Regions from separate parts of the Pannonibacter sp. genome, predicted to be linked through region 1. Evidence: riboswitches for the same ligand, from Rfam matches in the RefSeq annotation. Region 1 holds a riboswitch; each other region holds the start of a gene.

Region 1 (7,303 bases):
ACCCAATGGGTCGGCAACGTCCGCGCGGATTTTCTTTCCGGTCTCGTCGTTGCCCTCGCGCTCATTCCGGAGGCAATCGCCTTTTCGATCATTGCGGGCGTCGATCCGAAAGTCGGGCTGTATGCCTCGTTCTCGATTGCCGTGATCACAGCGATCGTTGGTGGTCGCCCGGGCATGATTTCAGCGGCGACGGCAGCAACCGCTGTGCTGATGGTGACCCTCGTCAAGGACCATGGCCTGCAATACCTGCTGGCGGCAACCATCCTTGCCGGTGTGTTGCAGGTTGGGGCAGGGCTGCTGAAGCTTGGCTTCGTTATGCGGTTTGTGTCGCGTTCAGTAATGACTGGCTTCGTCAATGCGTTGGCGATCCTGATCTTCCTGGCCCAGTTGCCGGAACTGATCGGGGTGACGTGGCTGACCTATGCGATGGTCGCCGCGGGCCTTGGGATCATCTACCTCTTGCCCTATGTGACCAAGGCCGTGCCGTCGCCGCTGATCTGTATTCTGGTCCTGACCGCGCTTTCAATCGGGTTCGGCCTTGATGTTCGTACAGTGGGCGATATGGGCGAACTGCCGTCGACGCTGCCGGTGTTCCTGTTGCCGGATATTCCGCTGAACCTCGACACTCTGCTGATTATTCTGCCGTATTCAGTTGCTGTGGCCGCTGTCGGTCTGCTGGAATCCCTGATGACGCAGCAGATTGTTGATGATCTCACGGACACGCCGTCTGATCGCAATCAGGAATGTGTCGGCCAGGGCGTTGCGAATTTCGTCACCGGTTTCTTCGGCGGCATGGCCGGTTGCGCCATGATCGGGCAGTCGATGATCAACGTGAAATCCGGTGGGCGCGGGCGCCTGTCGAGCTTTGCTGCCGGCGTCATCCTGCTGTTCCTGATCGTTGTTCTCGGTAAATGGGTCAGCCAGATCCCGATGGCGGCGCTTGTCGCGATCATGATCATGGTGTCCATCGGGACGTTCAGCTGGTCATCGATCAAGAACCTGCGCGATCATCCGAGAAGCTCGTCCATTGTCATGCTGGCAACCGTGTTTTTCGTTGTCTATACTCACAATCTGGCCATTGGTGTGCTCGTCGGGGTTCTCCTTTCGGGCATCTTCTTTGCCTGGAAGATTTCCCAGATCTTCCGCGTGACGTCAGACCTGTCCGCCGATGGGCGTGAGCGGGTATATGTGGTCGAGGGGCAGGTGTTCTTTGCCTCGGTTGAAGACTTCTCTGCGGCATTCAACTTCAAGGAAGTTTTGGAACGTGTGGTCATCGACGTGTCGAGGGCGCATATCTGGGACATTTCCAGCGTGGCAGCCCTCGATATGGTGGTGTTGAAGTTCCGCCGTGAAGGGGCTGAAGTCACGATTGTCGGTCTGAATGAGGCCAGTGAAACGATCGTTGACCGCCTGGCTTTGCATGACAAGCCGGGTGCGCTCGACAAGCTGATGGCCCATTGAAGGAGATCCGAGGATGAGTAACAAGATCATTGCCCTGGTGGACGCCTCCGTCTACGGGCGCAGCGTCTGCGAGCACTCGGCCTGGATCGCCGGCCGCCTGTCACTGCCGGTTGAACTCGTGCATGTATTGACCCGTCCTGCCGCTGAAAGCGCCGATCTCAGCGGTTCCATTGCGCTTGGTGCGCGGACGGCTCTGCTGACCGAACTCACACGGCTTGACGAGGAACGGGCAAAGCTGGCCCAGAAGCAGGGCCGGGCACTGCTGGAAGATGCCAGGGGTATCGTCGCTGCAGGTGGCGTAAGCGTGAGCGAACGGCTGCGGCATGGCGAAGTCGTGGAGGCTCTCGCGGACCTTGAAGCGGAAGCTGCGATGATCGTCGTCGGCAAGCGAGGCGAAGCGGCAGACTTCAACAAACTGCACCTGGGGTCAAATCTCGAGCGTCTCGCCCGGGCAAGTCACAAGCCGCTGTTTGTGGCCTCGCGGGCCTTCAAGCCGCTGAAGCGTTTCCTGATTGCCTTCGATGGCGGCACAAGCAGCCTGAAGGCGGTGGATCATGTGGCGCGCAGTCCATTGCTGGCCGGGCTTGAGGCCCGCTTGCTGATGGCGGGCAGCCCGGGCGTCGAGCTGAAGCGCAAACTGGACGGGGCACAGGCACAGCTTGAGGGCGCCGGCTTTACCGTGACAGCCGAAGTTCGTGACGGCGCCCCGGAGACGGTGATTGCCGAGGCCATCGAACGTGAGGCTGTCGATCTCCTGGTCATGGGGGCTTATGGCCATTCCCGGATCCGGACGCTGCTGATCGGGTCGACGACAACCCAGATGCTGCGCGCCTGCAAGGTGCCTGTGTTGTTGTTCCGCTGATCAACGGCTGCTGTGCATCCGCCTTTGGCAGCGGTTGCCTTGCGCTTCGACGTGAACTAGCGTGAGGGCGATGGTTCGTTCCGACGTGCAAAGGCGTCGGGACGATGAAAAGGGAATCCGGTGCGGCGCCGTTGTTGAAACGAGCCAAATCCGGGACTGCCCCCGCAACTGTAGGCGGAGAGCATACCTGTCGAAACCACTGGCCGGGCTGGCCGGGAAGGGACAGGGGCGCTGTGACCCGCAAGTCAGGAGACCTGCCATCATCCCTTGAACCAACCCGGGCGGGGTGCCCCGGCAGGAGGCAAGATGGCACGCGCAGTTTCCGGACCCAGATCCGGCCGCATCCAGCTTTGCGGCCCCGACCACCCCGCGTCCGTTCGCGGAGGGCGACACGGTGGACTGCATTTCCTCTCATCCTGATAGCGTCTCGCAATCACCAACATCCGCGCCTGGCAGTGCCGATGGTTTTTCGACACTGTGCAGGCGAACGGGACGTCCCTGCATCATGGCGCGTCTGCTTGCGCGGCAGATTGCATTGGCCGGTGATGTGGCTGAAGCCTTTGATCTGGCAGACACGCACCTGACTGGACGGGTGCGCAGCGGCTGCCCGCAATCGGATGGATCCAACGACGGATGCCTGATGGCTTTCACTGTCCGAGACGGGCTTGCCTATGTCTTTGGCGGACTGGAAGGGCGCGAGCGGATCGATGATCTCGTCGGCTTTGCCCTGAGCGCGTATCCAGCTGTTGCAAGGCTGGAGCAAGGCCATGACGTGCCTGAGCCAGAACGCAAGCGGTTCGGCCCGGTGCTGGTCCCGGCGCTTGTGCAGGTGACAGATTTGGCCCGGGTGGCAACGGCCGCCGCCGCTGCACAGGGGCGACGGGGCGGGCGCGCCGCTCGGCTCAAAGCCGCGCGGCACACCGGTTAGCACCGGACGCAGCAGACAGTTTGCGCCGCGCCGGCCCCGACGAGATCGACGCGGGCAGGATCTCAGGCAAGGCGGATACGACGACCCGTGCGTGCGCTTTCGGCGATGCCGTGGATGACCTTTTCGAATTCCAGCGCCGCCGCGAAATCCGGGTGCGGCCGGGTGCCGGTTGTGATGGCTGTGAGAAATTCCGCCGCCTCGATGATCTTGAGGTCATTGAAGCCGACCTGATGGCCGGGAGCGGGGCAGAACGCGCCATAGACGCCGTGCTCCGGGCCAGACAGGATGGTTCGGAAGCCCTGCTCGGCCTTCGGTCCCTCGTTCACATAGAGCTGCAGCTCGTTCATGCGTTCCTGGTCGAAGGTGATCATGCCTTTCGTGCCATGCAGCTCGAAGCCAAGACGGTTCTTGCGGCCCCAGGCGGAGCGTGAGGTGGACAGGGAACCATGCACGCCGCTGGCAAAGCGCAGAAGAGCCGTGGCCGTGTCCTCGTTTTCGACCGCGCCGCGACCCGATCCGTCGGCCAGGGGACGGGTGGTGTGGACCGTCTGCATGTCGGCAACAAGGCTTTCGATCGGGCCGCAGAGGCCCATCAGCATCGAGACGAGATGACAGCCGAGGTCACCAAGGGTGCCGAGACCGGCTTCGTCGAGATGGGCGCGCCAGGTCCAGGCGAGATCGGGATCGGCCTGATAGTCTTCGTCAACGATGCCGCGAACATGCACGAGGCGGCCGATCCGCCCGGCCTCCACCAGCTTCTGCGCGTGGCGGAAGGCCGGATTGCGAATGTAGTTGTAGCCGACCATCGTGGTCTTGCCGCTGGCTGCTGCCGCCGCCGCCATCTCCTCGCCATCTGACAGCGTCAGGCCCATCGGCTTCTCGCACCAGACGTGCTTGCCGGCGGCCAGCGCGGCCAGGGCCATTTCCTTGTGGAAGCGGTTCGGCGTCGTGATGGAAACGATGTCTACTCTTGGATCGCTGACCAGCGCTTGCCAGTCATCTGCCCATCGGGCGAAACCGAACTGGCTGGCAAAGCTTGCCGCCTTGTCGGCCGGCGTGTCGCAGAGCAGTTCAAGGCGCACGTCGGGAATGGTTCCCAGCACCGCGCGGGCATTGCGCCAGGCAAGCGCATGGGCTTTGCCCATGAAGCCTGTGCCGATCAGACCTATCCCCAGGGTCATTCACCATCCTCCCGATGTGAAATGGAATTTTTGTTCCAATTCTGTCATCGCGGGGCTATCTTGTTTTGTCAAGAGAGAACAGTGCCCTGCAAGGAATCGCGATGTCGCAACGACAGGCTCCCCGGACCATCGAGGCTTTCCATGCCCGCCTTCTCGAGGCGTCGGAGACCTTGCCCAAGCGGCTGCGGCAATGTGCAGAGTATCTCTCTGCCAACACGGATCGGATCGCCGTTTCGACGGTTGCCGATATGGCGCAGGCGGCCGGAGTGCAGCCCTCGGCCTTGATGCGTTTTTGCAAGATCCTCGGCTTTTCCGGTTACACGGAGATGCAGCGATTATTTCGCGAGGCTTATTCGCAAGGCTGGCCGGATTATGCGACACGGCTGAAGAACCTGCGTGAAAGCGGGGCTGGCAGCCCGTCAGCGCTTCTCGCGGAATTCATTGATGCAGGGCGTATGTCTCTGGAAAATCTGGCAAATACTGTTGATAGCCGAAATTTGGACCGCGCCGTCAAACTCCTCAGTGAGGCACAGATGGTCCATATCATCGGCCTGCGCCGCACCTTTCCGGTGGCCGCATATCTCGCCTATGCCTTCGAGAAGATGAACGTGCCGGCTTTGCTGCATGACGCTGTTGGCAAGCTCGATCGCCGCCATGCGCTGCGGCCTGGGGATGCATTGATTGCGATCACTTTTGCGCCCTACAGTGCGGAGACAGTGGAACTGGCGGAGGTGGCGCGGGGCCTTGATCTGCCGGTCATTGCCATTACCGACACGGTGATGAGCCCGCTGCAAAAGCTTGATGCCACGGTGCTTTCCGTCTCTGAAGTGGACTTCGGTTCCTTCCGTGCGCTCTCGGCCACGCTGTCGCTTGCCATCGCGCTGGCGGTGGCTGTTGGTGCGGGACGTAGAATTGAGCCATAAAAAAGTTGTTGCATTGAATCGAAAAATAGAATGAATATTCCATCGCGATTGGCGGTGGGTTTGCCCAGACGCCGCGCGGCCCGGACGGAGGGAGCCGCCGGGTGAACCGTTTTGGGAGGAATTCATGAGAAAGACCCTGACCGCCATTGCTGCGGCCGTGTTTGCTGTTGCCGGCTTTGCCGCGCCTGCGTCTGCAGAAGGCGAGAAGTTTGTCCTGATCAGTCATGCTCCAGACAGCGACAGCTGGTGGAACACGATCAAGAACGCCATTGCCGTTGCCGGCGACCAGATGAAGGTGTCGGTCGAGTACCGCAACCCGCCGACCGGTGACCTCGCTGACATGGCCCGTATCGTCGAGCAGGCCGCTGCCTCGCGGCCGGATGGCATTATCGTGACCATTGCCGACTACGACGTTCTCTCTGGTCCGATCACCGAAGCCGTCGCGCGCGGCATTCCGGTCATCACCATTAACTCCGGCACGGTTGAGCAGTCCAAGAAGCTCGGCGCACTCACCCATGTGGGTCAGCCGGAGTATGACGCCGGTTTCGGTGCCGGCGAGCGTCTGGGCGCTGCCGGCGCAAAGAAGTTTCTTTGCGTCAACCACTACATCACCAACCCGGCCTCGGTTGAGCGCTGCCAGGGCTTTGCCGCTGCGCTTGGCGTCGAGCTGGGCAACCAGATGATTGACGCGGGCCAGGACCCGGCCGAAATCCAGAACAAGGTCTCGGCCTATCTGCAGACCAATCCGGACACCAACGCCATCCTGGCGCTTGGTCCGACCTCGGCCCACCCGACGCTGGCGGCGCTTGAGCAGTCCGGCAAGGCTGGCAGCATGATGTTTGGCACGTTTGACCTCTCCGGCGAGATTGCCGCTGGCATCAAGGCAGGCAAGATCGACTTCGCCATCGACCAGCAGCCGTACCTGCAGGGCTACCTGCCGGTCGTGTTCCTGACCAACCTGGCCCGTTACGGCGTGATGCCGAGTAATCCGGTCAACTCCGGCCCGGGCTTCGTGACCAAGGACAACATCGAACTGGTCGAAAAGCTGGCTGGTCAGTACCGCTAAGTCTCCTCCCAGACGAGACGTCCGCCTGCCGGGGCGGCCTGCTGCCCCGGCTCCTTTTTGAGCGACTTCCTGACAATCGAGGCATCCATGACGGACGAGCGCATCAAGCAGGTCTCGGCCCTGCGCCGTGCCATGATCCGGCCCGAACTGGGCGCCACCACCGGCACCCTTCTGGTCTTCCTGTTCTTCCTGCTGATTGCCGGCGATTCCGGCATGTTTTCGCCGGAAGGCATTCGCAACTGGACCGTCGTCTCCGCCCAGTTCGCCATCATCGCCGTCGGCGCTTGCCTGCTGATGATCGCGGGTGAGTTCGACCTTTCAGTCGGCTCCATGATCGGCTTTGCGGGCGTTGTCATCGCCATTCTCAGTGTACAGATGGGCTGGCCTGTCTGGGCCGCAATCCTGGCTGCCTTTGCCATCTGCATGGCGCTGGGATGGGTCAACGGCATGTTGGTGATCAAGACGGGCCTGCCATCCTTCATCGTCACCCTCGCGTTCCTCTATATTCTTCGCGGCCTGACCATCTGGCTGTCGATCCTGACCACGCGCCAGACCATCATTGGCGGCGTCAAGGACGTTGCCCAGAACGACTGGCTTGCCTTCCTGTTCGGCGGCGTTGTGCTGAAGGACCTGTTTGCCTGGTTTGCTGACATGGGTCTGATCGAGACGTTTGTGGCCGGCACCCGCGCTGGTCAGCCCGTGGTTGAGGGCGTTCCGATGCTTGTGGTCTGGGCATTGCTGCTCGTCGCGTTCGGACATGTTGTCCTGACCCGGACGAAATTCGGCAACTGGATCTTCGCCGCAGGCGGTGATGCCCAGGCGGCCCGCTATGTCGGCGTGCCGGTGGCGCGGGTGAAGGTTCTGATGTTCATGTTCACCGCC
Region 2 (7,303 bases), on a different contig from region 1:
GTCCGAGCACGGCCAAGGTGCGGCCGGTGTCCACGGTAAAGGACATGCGCTGGAAGAGCGTGCGCCCCGAAAATACGACGGCGGCGTTGTCCAATCCGATCATGGCCGGTTCACCTGTCTGAAATGGCGGCGAAGGAGCAAGGCGAAGACCGGCGCACCAATCAGCGCAGTCAGCACGCCCAAGGGTATTTCCGCACTGGTGAGCGAGCGCGCGAGCGTATCGACGAAGACGAGATAGGCCGCCCCCAGAAGCGCCGAAGCGGGAATGAGCACGCGGTGATCCTCGCCAACGATGATGCGTGCGGCATGCGGGACGACCAGACCGATCCAGCCGACAATGCCGGCGACGGCGACGGATGTTCCTGTCATCAGCGCGATGGCGATGAACACAAGCCAGCGCTCCTTGTCCGGGCGAACCCCGAGGCTGCGCGCTTCCTGCTCCTCAAGCGCCAGAAGGTTGATGCGATAGCGCAACAGCCAGACGACGAAGAGACCGAGCGTCAAGCCGGGCACGGCAAGGCTGAGCCGGGCCCAGGTGGCGGTGGAGAAGGATCCCATCAGCCAGTAGACGATGGCCGGCAGGGAGGTGTTCGGATCGGCCACGAACTGGACGATGGAGACCAATGCCGCAAACAGGGCGCCGATGACCATGCCGGACAGAATGACGGTAATGACCTCGGTGCGGCCATCGATGCGCGCCAGCAAGCCGACCATGACCAGCGCCGCAAGCCCTCCCGCAAAGGCCATGCCAAGGAGCATCACGCCGGAAATTCCGATCAGGATGGCGAGCGCTCCGCCAAAGGCGGCGCCCTGGCTGATGCCGAGCACCTGCGGGCTGACGAGGGGATTGCGGAAGACGCCTTGCAGAGCTGCGCCGCCGACGGCCAAGGCTGCCCCGCTCAAAGCTGCCAGCAGCACGCGGGGCAGACGCACCAGAGCCACGATCCGGTCGGCCATCTCTGTGCCAACGCCATCGACCGCAGCGCGGGACAGGATCGCCAGGATCTCCATAGGTGCAACGGAAAAGCGCCCGGCAGAAATGGCGTGGATCATGGCAGCAAGCAGCAGCAGCACCAGCGCCGAAAAAATCCCTGCCCGCCGCATGGAAGCGGCAGGCAGCGCCTTGTGGTCAAGAGCGACAGTCATCCCTTGCGCGCAAAGGCGGAATAGTTGGTCTGTCCACCCTGCATGTCCATCCACAGGATGCCGTCAATTTCGTCGTCCGTAAGGTCATGGCCGTAAAGCAGCTTGTAGGCGGTCTTCATCTCGGCGCGCAGGTCATAGGAGAAGACATCCGGGTGCAGCAGGTTGGCGAGCCACATCCAGGTCAGCGGGCTCTCCTGGCTCGGTGGATCCCAGCGGTAGCCGCCAAGCGGCAGCTTGTAGACGCTGCCCGACTGGGCCGCCTTGGTCAGCGACAGGATCGGGTCATTGGCAATCCGCTCCAACCCGAGCTTGGCCTCGAAGCTGTTGAGCAGGATCACGTCCGGGTTCCACTCGGCAATCTGCTCCGGGCTGATGGTAACGCCATTGCCCTCGACAGTCGCCGATGCGTTCTGGCCACCGGCCAGCTCGATGTACCAGGCATTGTAGTTGCCCTTGGTGCCCGACGCGGTCAGGCCTTCCTGTGCTCGCAGCAGGTAGAGCACCTTCGGCTTCTTGTCGGCCGGAATTGCCTTGGACTTTGCGGCAAGATCGGCCTCAACCCTGGAGCGCCACTCGATCAACTCAGCGATCCGCTCCGGTTTGCCCATCGCCGTTGCGGCCATCGACATGTATTCCCGTGTCTTGGCCTCGGTGCCATAGGAGATCAGCATCGCGGTGAGGCCGGCATTGGTGATCGGATCGACATAGTCCTTGCCACGCCCTGCCCACTGGATGACGAGGTCAGGCCGCGTGGCGGCGAGTTCCTCAACGTTCGGAATGAAGTTCGGCGCGGTGATGTCGGACGGAATGTCCTTGGCCTCGGGGAAGATCGTGCCGAGGATCCCTTCAACGATGGCCGACTTGGCGGTCGGGTTCATGCCGACCAGCTTCGAGGTCGCGCCGTCAATGGCGATCAAGGTCGAGGCCATCGGGATCGGAATGGAGGCGATGCGGCCAGCTGGCGCCGCAAGCTCCACCGTGCGGCCTTCATGATCGGTGATGACAATCGGTTCAGCCTGGGCCGCCGTGGCCAGAAGGCCAAGCAGCAGAACGCCTGCAATGCGCATGATCTTGCTCTCTCATGTAACTGCGGGCCTGGCTGTTGGCTAACGCCCCTTTCGAGGTCTTGTCTAAAATTTATGAGTTTTAAAATCAAGTATTAATAGGCCTTGCGTCCCATTCTTTAGGGGGACCCGCCGCGTGCAACCTTGACAGGCGGCACAAGCGACCTGCATGTTGCGCTGCGAACGTGGTTCCGTCGGTGGACGGATGAAAAGGGAACACGGTGAGGCGTACCCAACAGGGACCGAAACCGTGGCTGCCCCCGCAACTGTGAACGGAGAGTGCGTGTCCACTCATGCCACTGGGAGGCCCAAGGCCCGATCCCGGGAAGGCGGACACACACGGCGACCCGTGAGCCAGGAGACCTGCCGCGCTCAGTCACCCGGCCTTCGATACGGGGTGTGTCGAGGCGCGGTTTCCCGTTGAGGTGACACCCAAACCTTGCCGTCTTTCCGGCGGGCGCTGAACCGCGTCCGCTTGCAAGGCGGTGCGTCGTCTTATGCTGGCGCGGGCCTCGCCCGCCGCCAAACGCGGGTGTTTGTCATGAAGAACCGGTTCACCACCGGCATTGCCCTGCCGTGCCTTCTGGCCGGCGGTCTTGTTCCTGCCCTGTCTCTCCCCCTTGCCGCACCAGCCGCATCCGAACCGGAACAACTGGACACGATCGTCATCAGCGCTGGCCGCACGCCACTTGCGGCGGAAAAGGTCGGGCGTGCCTCGACCGTGATCACCGGCGCGAGCCTCGAAAAGTCGCAGGTCCGCTATGTCGCCGATGCGCTGCGCCAGGTGCCCGGCGTCGCTGTTTCCCGTACGGGATCCTTCGGCGGCCTCACCCAGATCCGCCTGCGTGGATCAGAATCCAACCATGTGCTGGTGCTCATCGACGGAGTAGAGGTCGCCTCAGCCTCTTCCGGTGAATTCGATTTTGGCAGCATGCAGGTCGCCGACATCGACCGGATCGAGGTCCTGCGCGGGCCGCAGGGTGCGCTCTACGGTTCGAATGCCGCTTCGGGAGTGATCCACATCATCACCAAGGGTGGCCTGCGCAACGGCTACCGGGTCACCGGGCGCAGCGAGGTCGGTACCGACAAGACGGTCTTGACCGACCTGCTGGTCCAGGGCGGCAATGACCGCATCGACGGGGCCTTCTCGGCGGCGCTACGCCGGACCGATGGCTTCAATATCTCCGACTACGGCAAGGAGAAGGACGGCGACCGCAACATGACCTTGAACGGCAAGGTCCGGGCCGACCTGACCGACACTCTGGTGCTTGACGCCAACCTGCGCTTCGTCAACCGCAAGTCGGACACCGACGACCAGGACTTCGCCTATCCGGACCGCCCGACGCAGGGCCAGGTGATCGACACCTACAGCCACAACAAGACACGGGAGGTCTATGGTGGCGCGGGGCTGACATGGTCCCTGTTCGATGACCTGTTCGTGCAGCGGGCCAGGGTTGAATACACCGACCTGCATCGGCGCGGCCTCAATTCGAACAACCGCAACGGCAATGACGACAATCGCCTGCACCTCAGCTACCAGGGCACGCTTGCCTTCCAGACCGAGAGCTTTCTTCAGGCAGCCCACAGCCTGACCGGTGCCATCGAGTGGGAGCGGGAAAGCTACAAGAACGCCTATCCGGGCAGTCCTGACCAGGGCCGCCGGCAGCAGCGCGACCTGTCCGGCTATGTCGGGGAATACCGGCTGGAACTGATGGAGCGGATCTTCCTGTCCGGCGCCTTGCGCTATGACCGGAACGAGAAGTTCAAGGACACCCTTACCTACAATGCCAGCGCGGCCTATCTGCATCAGGAGACCGGCACCCGGCTGCACGCCTCGATCGGCACCGGAGTTACCAATCCGACCTTTTATGAGCAGTTCGGCTTCCAGCCCTCCCGCTTCGTCGGCAATCCGAACCTGACGCCGGAAGAGAACTTCGGCTGGGATATCGGCATTGAACAGAAGTTCCTCGACGAGCGGCTGACCGTCGACGTAACCTATTTCCGCGAACGGCTGACGGACGAGATCCAGACGCGGTACCTTCCCGGCTTCGCTTCGACACCCTACAACCTCCAAGGAACCAGCAAGCGCCAGGGCGTCGAAATCTCGGCCAGTGCGGAGATCCTCGACGGGCTCACCGGTCGCGCGTCCTACACCTATCTCGACGCCCGCGAGCCGAACGGCCAGAAGGAAGTGCGCCGGCCGATGCACAGCGGCTCTGCGGGGCTGCAGTACACGTTCCTCGACGGCCGGGCCTCCGCGTTCGTGGACGCCGTCTACAACGGGCAACAGATGGACAGCGAGTGGGTGAACGCCACGCCGCGGACACGCGTAAAGCTTGACGACTATGTCCTCGTCAACCTCGGCGCCGACTATAAGCTCAACGACAACTTCACGCTCTACGGCCGGGTCGAGAACGCCTTAGACCAGAACTACGAGGAGGTCTACGGCTACAACACGCAGGGCACGACCGCCTTCGTCGGCGTCAAGGGCACCTTCTGAGGAGATCGCATATGACCATGACCGCTGACCCGCACGTCTCGCCCCTTTCTCTGCCCGTCGCGGGGCCCGAACCGACGGATGTGCGCCGCAACCCCGACGGCACGACCGCCCGGGAGATCTGGGACATCCCGGCGACGCAGGAGGTGCTCGAGCCCCTGCTGCGCGAGATCTTCGAAGAGCACTGGCAGGGCATCCGGTTCGGCCCGATCATCGAAGGGGCGGCTTATGAATGGAAGTGCCCCGGCGCTCCGGTGAAGATCAGCCTATTCGATGCCTATCTGACGGTGATGTTCGCCAATGGCGGGCACTTTCACCTGTGCATTGGCGAGAACATGGGCTCGCCGAAGTTCCCGACACCGGAGGATAAACGCCGGCATCGCAAGCCGTCGCGCGCGTCGTTCTTCCGTAGCTTCGGCCGCGATGGCAAGCCGGTGAGCTGGGGCTTCGAGATGGTCAATGGAGCGGGCGAACCGATGATCTCGGTGTTCCTGCCCAATCCCTTCATCGAAGACAACGACAGCCTGTCCGAGACCCCTGACTTCTCGCGTCTTGCAAGCTGGCGCGCGCTGTCTGCCCGCTGGCTGGGCCGGCCGGAGGAGGCCCAGGACGCCGAGGGCAAGGGCTTCCGCCAGTCATGAGACAGCTGCGCCATCTGACGGTCGCGGTCCTGGCCCTGCTGATGCCCTTCGTCTCGGCAGGAGCCATGGCCGAAGCCCCCCCTGGCCCGAACCCGCCGGGTCAGGGGGGGCTTCGGGTTGTCTCGATGAACCTGTGTACCGACCAGCTGGCGCTGCTGATCGCGCGGCCAGGGCAGCTCGTGTCCGTGTCGCGTCTGGCGACGCGCGCGGACATGGCGGTCGTCAGCGATCTGGTCACGCCGGACATGAAGACCAACCACGGGCTGGCAGAGGAAATCATCCGTTTGGAACCGGATCTGGTGCTGGCCGGCATCTACACGACCCGGGCAACGGTGCAGCTGTTGAAGCGGCTGGGGACGCGGGTCGAGGAATTCACGCCGGAAGCCAGTTTCGAGGATCTCAAGGCCAACATCCGCCGCATGGCGGACCTGCTTGGCAACAAGGACAGGGGCGAAGCGCTGGTCACTGCCTTTGAGGCGGAACTGGCGAAGACGCCCTCCCACTGGAGCACAGGCGAGGCTCCTGTTGTCGGGTCCTACGCGACCAACACCTACACCGCCGGCGCGGGAACCCTGGAAAACCAGATCGTGCGTGCCGCGGGCCTGCGGCATCTGGGGGAAGAATTGGGCATCACGGGATCGCGGCGCGTGCCACTGGAGCGGCTGCTTCTGGCAGATCCTGACTTTGTGATGATCTCGCCGCGCTTCGTGAACAACCCGGCCCGGGCGGCCGAGATCCTGCGTCATCCGGCTCTCGACCTGCGCTTGCCCAACGAGCGGCGGATCGCGGCGGACGTGCGCTATTCGATCTGCGGCGCCCCCTTCACCGCTGAGGCCGTCACCCGGCTGCGTCGGGCTGTCGAGGGAACAGACCCCACTCCGGACGAAAGCAGCGCCAGACCATGACCGATCATTTTTCGCGCCATCCGATGCAACTGGCCGGGCTGCTGGCGCTTCTATGCCTCAGCCTGTTCGGCCTATCGCTGGCCTTGGGGGAAGTCTGGCTCAACCCGTTCCGGCTGCTGATGCCTGCCGGTTCAGATACGCAGACGGTCGACGCTGTCATCCTGCGCGAAATCCGCCTGCCGCGTGCCGTTCTGGCGGCGGCAATCGGTGCTATTCTTGGTCTCGCCGGCGCAGTGTTGCAGGGACTCCTGCGCAATCCGCTGGCCGAACCGGGACTTATCGGCGTGTCGGCAACCGCCTCGCTGGGCGCTGTCATCGCCATCTACAGCGGCGCCTCGGCACTGTTCGGTCTTGCCCTGCCGCTCAGCGCGCTGGCGGGCGCGCTGGTCGCTGTCGTGCTGCTGCAGGCCCTGGCGGGCCGCTCCGGCGACAGGCTGGTGCTGATCCTCGCGGGCGTTGCGATTTCGTCGCTGGCAGGTGCTCTCACATCGCTGGTGCTGAACCTGTCCGACAACCCCTTCGCCGCCATGGAGATCGTGTTCTGGCTGATGGGATCGCTGACGGATCGCAGTCTGCTGCATGTCGGGCTGGCCCTGCCCTTTATCGTCGTCGGACTGGCGCTGCTTTTGTCCTGCCAGCGCGGGCTGGAGGCGCTGTCGCTCGGCGACGATGTGGCGGCGAGCCTTGGCATCAACCTCAACGGCCTGCGCCGCCGGGCGGTTCTCGGCACCGCCATCGGGGTGGGGGCGGCAACGGCCGTGAGCGGGGCAATCGGCTTCGTCGGCCTGATCGTGCCGCATCTGCTGCGGCCGCTGACCGATCACCGGCCTGGCCGCCTCCTGTGGGCAAGCGCTCTGGGCGGGGCGGCCTTCCTGCTGGCCGCAGACTGTCTGGCCCGGGTGATCTTGCCGGACAGGGACCTGAAGCTCGGCGTCATCACGGCAACGCTGGGCGCTCCCTTTTTCCTCTGGCTGCTGGTCCGCCTCAGAAAGGACGCCGAATGAACAGCCACGCCTTCCCAGGACTTCTGGTCCAGAACCTGACATTGAA
Region 3 (7,303 bases), on a different contig from region 1:
CGGTGGCATTGAGGACAACCGCCGGCGGGCAGGCCTCCATCAGCCCGCCGAGGATCGCGGCAGACTCGGCCTCCTTCAGCGACGAGACGAAGACCGGCAGCGGATTGATTCCGTTTGCCGTCAGTTCCCTGCACAGGGCCTCCACCGGCGCGGTCTCGCCCGCCTGCACCAGCGCCCGGTAGAAGACGACCGCCGCGACGGGCCGGTCCGGCTCCGGCCAGCTCGCGATCAGATCGGACAGGGCTGGCGCGCCATGGCCGGGCAGGAACAGGCCGGCACGCGGCAGCGGCGCGGGCGGGGCCGGCTCCTCGGAGAGGCCCGCCAGATGGGCGCCGTAGCGCAGCACATTGGCATGGTTTTCCGGACCACCCTCGAGGAAATAGCGATAGAGCCGGCGCACCGCCTCGACAGGAACCGAGGAGCGGGCCGCCAGCGCCTCGTCCCACTTGTCGCAGCCGGACATGATCGCAAGCTTCGCCCCACCCCGGTTGGCCTCCTCGCAGAGCCGTTCCACGCCATAGGGCCAGTAACTCTCGCCGCCGAGCAGCCGCACGATCACCAGTTTCGAGCGCCAAAGGGTTTTCTCGGCGTAAAGGTCGACCGAATAGGGATGCCCCAGCGCCATCAGGCTGGCGAGCCGCAGGCTGGCAAAGGCCTCGCCCTGCTTGCCCCGCGCCGCACAAAGGGCCGCCAGTTCCGTGTCGGCCGCCGACAGCACGACGAGATCGGCCGGATCCTGGGCGAGATCCACCGCATCGTTGCCGTCTTCCACCCGTCGGGTCTGGCTTGCGAGAATATGCATCACTGGTCCATCTGCACGGACACCCGGTGTCCGGTTCGTTTGGTCGGGTCAGGGGCCGGTCTCGGGGCCAGTTTCTGGACACGTCCTGGCCCCCCCCCGCATCGCCTCTCCGCCCCTCCCCCTCGTAGGGAGGGACGCTGAGGGGCCGCGCCACACGAGACAAGTCACTTGCAGACCCGGCATTTGCTGCAGCGCCGCTGCCTTCAGGCCGCCTTGACCTCGCCAAGGGCCCCGGTGATGGCCGAAAGATCCAGCCCCTTCAGGCCGATGACAACGAAATGGCCGGGCATCCTGGCCGCGGCGGCGAACCAGGTCTCGACGCGTGGGCCGACCGCCTGCACCAGCGCCGGCGCCGCCTTGCCCGTCACCGATGCAGCTCCCTTGATGCGCAGCACGCCGGGCAGCGCCATCGCGCGGGCGACGGCCTGCTCCAGATCCTTCAGGCTGGCGAAGGCCGCGACCGGCACCACATGGCTCTCGAAGTCATCGTGGTGATGATGATCATGATCGTCGTCCTCATGATCGTCGTCGTGATCATGATCGTGGTCATCATCGTCATGGTCGTGATGGTGATGATGATGCGCCCGGCGCGCGGCCAGATCGTCCTCGGCGGCGGCCGCGCGGCCGAGCAGCACGTCAACCGGCAGGTTGCCCTTCTCCGCATGAATGATCTCGACGCCGGACCGGACATCCTCGGTGATGTGCTCGCGGATATGGGCCAGCTGGTCCGCGTCCACCAGATCGGCCTTGTTCAGCACGACGAGATCGGCGCAGGCGAGCTGGTCGTGGAACAGCTCCTCGACCGGATTGTCATGGTCGAGCGAGGCATCGGCGGCACGCTGCGCCGCCAGCGCCTCCTCGTCGAGCGCGATGCGGCCTTCCGCCAGGGCGGCGGCGTCCAGCACGGTGATGACACCGTCCACCGTCACGCGGGTCCTGACGCTCGGCCAGGAGAAGGCGCGCACCAGCGGCTGCGGCAATGCGAGGCCCGAAGTCTCGATGACGATGTGATCGGGCGGCGTCTCGCGCGCCAGCAGCATTTCCATGGTCGGCAGGAAGTCGTCGGCCACGGTGCAGCAGATGCAGCCGTTGGTCAGCTCGACCACATCGTCGGCGCTGCAGGTGGGGTCGACGCAGCCGTCCAGCAGCGAGCCGTCGAAGCCCATGTCGCCGAACTCGTTGACGATGAGCGCGATGCGGCGGCCGCCCGCATTGAGCAGCAGGTTGCGGATCAGCGTCGTCTTGCCGGCACCGAGGAAGCCGGTGACGATGGTGGCGGGGATCTTGCCGCCTTGAGTGAGCACGGTGGTCATAACTGGATATCCGGACAGGAATTGGGTTTGAGGAGCAGCGGCAGCCCGCAAGCGACCAGCACGACGCGGTCGCAGACCCGGGCAAGCTCCTGGTTGAGGCGGCCCTGCGCGTCGCGAAACGCGCGCGCCATGGCATTGTCAGGCACGATGCCGAGGCCGACTTCGTTGGTCACGAAGATGACGGGGCCAGCGAGATCGGGAATTGCAGCAGCAAGGCTTGCGGTATCCGTGGCAAGGTCCCGGTCGGCCAGCATCAGGTTGGTGAGCCAGAGGGTCAGGCAGTCGACGAGCACGATCCGTTCGGGGCCGCAGTGCAGGGTGATCGTGCCGACCAGATCCAGTTGTTCCTCGACCGTCGTCCAGCGTTCGTCGCGCCGGGCCTTGTGATGGCCGATGCGGTCGGCCATCTCCTTGTCCCAGGCGGCGGACGTGGCGACATAGATCGGGCAACGCCCGGCTTTCAGCGCCAGCTGCTCTGCAAAACCACTCTTGCCGGACCGGGCGCCGCCGGTGACCAGCACCGACCGCGCGGGCTCAAGCCCTTCAGATTGCACGGGATCTCAGCCGAACAGCTGCGAACCGACGGCACTGAAGCCGACACCAACAATGCCGGCGGCAACCAGTCGCGCCGTCACCGGGGTCGAAACGGCTGCCGTCTTCGGGTTGGTCAGCATCATGGCGAGGCTTGCGATGGCAAACTGGATGACAGCAAAGCCGATGAAATAGGCGTAAAGCGGTGCCGGCTCGGCGCCGATGATGGACTCGCCATAGGCGTAGCCGTGGAAAAGCCCGGCAATTGCGAACAGAACAGCCCAGGCGCCAGCCGGAAGCTCGGTTTCAGAGACAATAAGCCCCCCGGCGATGACAACCGAGAGCGCGATCACAAGTTCTGCCAGCGGCAGGTCAAAAGCCGCCATATGCACCAGAACGCCGGCGATGGTGGCGAGAACAAAGGCGGCCGGCAGGACGAGGCTGCGGCCGACGAGACCGGCGGCAAGGCCGACGGCGATGATGAAGGCGAGATGATCGAAGCCGATCACCGGATGACCCAGCCCGGACAGGAGGCCCTGGACGAAGGTCTGCGGCATCTCGCCATCCATCATGTGATGAGCACTGGCCGGACCAGCGACCAGAAGCGCCGGGATCGAAACGGCAAATACCTTGCTGCCAAGGCGGCAACATGCGCGGAAATTCATGTTCATTTTCAAGGCTCCATTCCGTCCACCCGACGGCGAGGGGTTGCAGTGCGGCAGGCCGGTCTCCTGGCTCGCGGGTCGCAGCCCATGCCACGCCTTCCCGGACTTGCATCCAGTGGCTGTGTGCGGCAGGGCTCGCCGCTGACAGTTGCGGGGGCAGCTGCGGATTCGGAGCCTCGAAGTGAGTCGCTCGCCACCGCATTCCCGTTTCATCCCTTAGGGCTTGGCCCGACAGGGAACCTGACAGGATTGTTCTAACCCTTCGGGAGGATGGGAACAAGGACGCCCTTTGGCGGGCGGGCGGACAAAGCGGCATGGGGCTGGCCGGAAAGCGACACCACCGGACCGGGGTCGGCGGACATTCGGGTCGGGATTCGCCGGCAAAGGGTCCGCGCCAGCTATGGCATGGGCGCACAAGCTTCTGATTTTTCGCGGAATTCCGCGACTATACAGCCTGTGGAAAAGTTTCTTCAAGAAAGGGCTTGGCAAAGGGGGAGAGCGTTTGTTATACGCTCGCCACCGACAACGACCCACCCGGTCGTTCACCACGGCGCCCTGCTTCAGGGCCTTTGACGGTGATCCGCGATAGCTCAGTTGGTAGAGCGTTCGACTGTTAATCGAATGGTCGCAGGTTCGAGTCCTGCTCGCGGAGCCATCTTTCTTCCCCAGAAAGCCAGCCAGACAAAACAATGTCAATCCCGGACAATTGGCTGTCCAGGACCGACAATTCGCGACATTTTTTTGTAGCTGCCCCGCACCGCAAGACATAACGGGCCGGCTACAGCGTACCCGAAGGTACTCCGGCGGCCTTGGCCATCATTTTCTCACCCTGATCAGACGCTCATGCCGCCGTCGACCATCAGCATCGCTCCGGTAGTGAAGCTGCTGTCGTCGCTGGCAAGATAGAGCACCGAGCGCGCCACTTCCTCCGGCAGGCCATGGCGGCCGAGCGGGATGAGGGAGTTGAACATGGCCGTTCCATCAATCCCCAGCTCCCGGCTGAGACCGGCTTCGACCGCATGCTGGAACCCGTTGTCGAGGGGGCCAGGGTGGACGGAGTTGACCCGGATCCGGCGCGGAGCCAGTTCCTTTGCGAGGCACCGCATCAGCCCGATCTGGGCATGCTTGGCGGTGATATAGGCATAGACGCCCGGATCACCGCGGGTGGCGGCAACCGACGAGGTGATGATGAAGCTGCCGCCGTCGCGCATCTTTGGCGTGGCGTATTTGGCGCCAAGGAATGCGCCAGTGACGTGGACCCGCTGGACGGATTCGAACACGTCCAGCGCATAGCCGGCGATCGGCCGGACCTCGCCGAAATTGCCGGCATTGGAAAAGAAGATGTCGATGGGACCAAAGGCTGCAACCGCCGCGTCGATGTAGGCCTTCGTCGCCGCTTCCGAGCCGACGTCGGCGGCAACTGTCAGAACGTCGCCGGCCGGAAGGCTCGCCCGTGCGGTTTCAAGGGCTTCCTGCGAGAGATCGACCAGAACCACTCTGGCTCCCTCCTCAAGGAACAGGCGGGCCGTTGCGAGCCCAAGACTGCCGGCGCCGCCTGTGATGATGGCGGTCTTCTGGTTCAGTTTCATTTTTATTCTCCCGGGGTGTTGGGCAGTTGGGATCTGGGGGTGGGGTGGGATGCAACCTTGAAGAAGGCTCTCGGCTCCCCTCCGAAACGAAGGCAGGGCTGTCGCATATGTGGCCAGACAGCTTTCGCGGCGTCTCAGCTCCCCTCCCCCTCGTGGGGAGGGGCTTGGGGGTGGGGGGAGCGGACTAAAATCCAGGTTTCACGTTCCTGACCAGTCGTACTTCAGACGCTTTGTGATCTGACGGCCTCCCGTGCCCCCCACCCCTCACCCCTCCCCACGAGGGGGAGGGGGGCTGACAGGCCACGAAGAGCATCTAACTTCATATGCGATAGCCCTGCCCCACGAGGGGGACCGGAGAGGCCGCTCCCCTCCCCTTTTGCCAGTGCGTCAGAACGGGTAGTGGATCGGGCCGTCCTGGATGGTGATCCAGCGCAGTTCGGTGAACTCGGCAATGCCTGCCTTGCCGCCGAAGCGGCCGTAGCCGCTGTCCTTGACGCCGCCGAAGGGCATCTGCGCCTCGTCATGCACGGTCGGACCGTTGATGTGGCAGATGCCGGATTCGATGCGGCGGGCGACCTGCATGGCGCGGGTGATGTCACGGCCGAACACGGCGGCCGAGAGGCCGTATTCGGTGTCATTGGCGATGCGCACCGCCTCGTCGATGCCATCGACACGCACGACAACCGCCACGGGCCCGAAGCTTTCCTGGCCGTAGATGTGCATGGTCGGGTTGACCCGGTCCAGGAGCGTGGCCTCCATCACTGCGCCCTGCACGCCGCCGCCGGCGGCCAGCACCGCGCCCTTGGCGGTGGCGTCCTTGATGAGATCCTGGATGCGCCGCGCCGCATGGGCATCGACCACCGCGCCGAGCGGGGTCTTGCCCTCGCGCGGATCGCCGGCCTTGAGCGACCGGGCCTTGGCCGTCAGCTTGGCGATGAAGGCATCGGCGATTTTTTCATCGACGATGATGCGTTCGGTCGACATGCAGATCTGGCCCTGGTTCATGTAGGCGCCGAAGGCTGCCGCATCGACGGCGGCGTCGAGGTCGGCGTCGTCGAGCACCAGGAACGGCGCCTTGCCGCCCAGCTCCAGCAGGGCCGGCTTGAGGTTGCGGCCGCACATTTCCGCGATGATCCGGCCGACACGGGTCGAGCCGGTGAAGTTGACGCGGCGCACCGCCGGATGGGCGATGAGGGCTTCAACGATCTGCGGCGCGTCGTCCGGCGCATTGGAAATGGCGTTGAGCACGCCATGCGGAATGCCGCCGGCCTGCAGCGCGTCGATGATCAGGCGATGGGTGCGCGGGCAGATTTCCGAGGTCTTCATGACGACGGTGTTGCCGCAGGCGAGCGGCGTTGCCAGCGAGCGGACGCCAAGGATGACCGGCGCGTTCCACGGCGCCATGGAGAGCACCACGCCGACCGGCTGGCGCATGGCCATGGCCATGCTGCCCGGGCGGTTGGACGGGATGATCTCGCCGGCGATCTGCGTCGTCAGGGATGCGGCCTCGCGCAGCATTTCGGAGGCAAGATAGACGTTGAACCGGGCCCAGCCTTCGGTGGCGCCGATCTCGTCAGCCATCGAGCGGACGAAATCGTCCGCCCGGGCGGACAGCGCGTCGGCGGCGGCCAGCAGGACCTTGCGGCGCGGACCGGGCCCCATCTGGGACCAGGCCGGGAAGGCGGCAGCGGCGGCGTCACAGGCGAGCTGCGCATCCTCGATGGTGGCCGCTGCGACACGGGTGGCGACATCGCCGGTGATCGGGTTGCGCCGCTCGAAAGTCCGGCCGTCGGAGGACTGGGTGTCGTCCGCGCCGATCAGAAGTCCAAGAGCATCCATGGTTTTGTCCTTGAGGTCAGTGCATGTCATGTGAAGTATCAGAGCCGGGGCACCAGTGATATCGGCCCCCGGCCGACGGATCAGTGGGTGAGGCCGAGGAAGGCGCGCTGGACCGCCGGGTCGGCCTTGAGATCGGCAGCCGATCCTTCGCCAACCAGCCGGCCGACCTCCATCAGGTAGCCCCGCGAGGCGAGCGCCAGCGAGAGGCTGACGTTCTGTTCCACGAGAAGGACGGAGACGCCGGCATCGCGCACCCGGCCAAGGGCCTGGAACAACTCGCCGACGACAACCGGAGCAAGGCCAAGGCTTGGCTCGTCCAGCATCAGGAGATCCGGGTTGGACATCAGCGCCCGGCCGATGGCGACCATCTGCTGCTCGCCACCGGACATGGTGCCGACCTGCTGGGCCCGCCGTTCGGCAAGCTTCGGGAACAGGTCAAAGATGAAGTCACGCTGACGCGCCTCCCCTGCCCGCGCCCGCCGGGCATAGGCCCCAAGCCGCAGGTTCTCCTCCACGGTAAGATCGGCAAAGACGCCGCGCCCTTCCGGCACCAGCGCGATGCCA

Evidence for each region. A riboswitch is a leader RNA that binds a small molecule or an ion and turns the genes downstream of it on or off. The one in region 1 is predicted to bind cobalamin.
Region 2: another riboswitch for cobalamin. It lies ahead of ACTIFE_RS15310 (TonB-dependent receptor plug domain-containing protein); the one in region 1 lies ahead of ACTIFE_RS11490 (hypothetical protein).
Region 3: another riboswitch for cobalamin. It lies ahead of ACTIFE_RS08540 (HupE/UreJ family protein); the one in region 1 lies ahead of ACTIFE_RS11490 (hypothetical protein).

Annotation. Positions count from the first base shown of each region.
Region 1 covers NZ_JBHYDX010000014.1:51,611-58,913, reverse strand. The annotation lists gene ACTIFE_RS11500 (SulP family inorganic anion transporter) at 1-1,461, shown strand, start outside; gene ACTIFE_RS11495 (universal stress protein) at 1,475-2,323, shown strand; cobalamin riboswitch at 2,378-2,599, shown strand; gene ACTIFE_RS11490 (hypothetical protein) at 2,829-3,251, shown strand; gene ACTIFE_RS11485 (Gfo/Idh/MocA family protein) at 3,314-4,432, opposite strand; gene ACTIFE_RS11480 (MurR/RpiR family transcriptional regulator) at 4,534-5,355, shown strand; gene ACTIFE_RS11475 (sugar ABC transporter substrate-binding protein) at 5,480-6,421, shown strand; gene ACTIFE_RS11470 (ABC transporter permease) at 6,509-7,303, shown strand, end outside.
Region 2 covers NZ_JBHYDX010000022.1:14,959-22,261, forward strand. The annotation lists gene ACTIFE_RS15295 (ABC transporter ATP-binding protein) at 1-103, opposite strand, end outside; gene ACTIFE_RS15300 (FecCD family ABC transporter permease) at 100-1,146, opposite strand; gene ACTIFE_RS15305 (ABC transporter substrate-binding protein) at 1,143-2,213, opposite strand; cobalamin riboswitch at 2,380-2,595, shown strand; gene ACTIFE_RS15310 (TonB-dependent receptor plug domain-containing protein) at 2,752-4,710, shown strand; gene ACTIFE_RS15315 (DUF7676 family protein) at 4,722-5,348, shown strand; gene ACTIFE_RS15320 (ABC transporter substrate-binding protein) at 5,345-6,253, shown strand; gene ACTIFE_RS15325 (FecCD family ABC transporter permease) at 6,250-7,257, shown strand; gene ACTIFE_RS15330 (ABC transporter ATP-binding protein) at 7,254-7,303, shown strand, end outside.
Region 3 covers NZ_JBHYDX010000009.1:116,453-123,755, forward strand. The annotation lists gene cobN (cobaltochelatase subunit CobN) at 1-802, opposite strand, end outside; gene cobW (cobalamin biosynthesis protein CobW) at 1,006-2,115, opposite strand; gene cobU (bifunctional adenosylcobinamide kinase/adenosylcobinamide-phosphate guanylyltransferase) at 2,112-2,669, opposite strand; gene ACTIFE_RS08540 (HupE/UreJ family protein) at 2,676-3,317, opposite strand; cobalamin riboswitch at 3,351-3,570, opposite strand; tRNA gene ACTIFE_RS08545 (tRNA-Asn) at 3,891-3,966, shown strand; gene ACTIFE_RS08550 (SDR family NAD(P)-dependent oxidoreductase) at 4,145-4,900, opposite strand; gene ACTIFE_RS08555 (aldehyde dehydrogenase) at 5,288-6,739, opposite strand; gene ACTIFE_RS08560 (ABC transporter ATP-binding protein) at 6,820-7,303, opposite strand, start outside.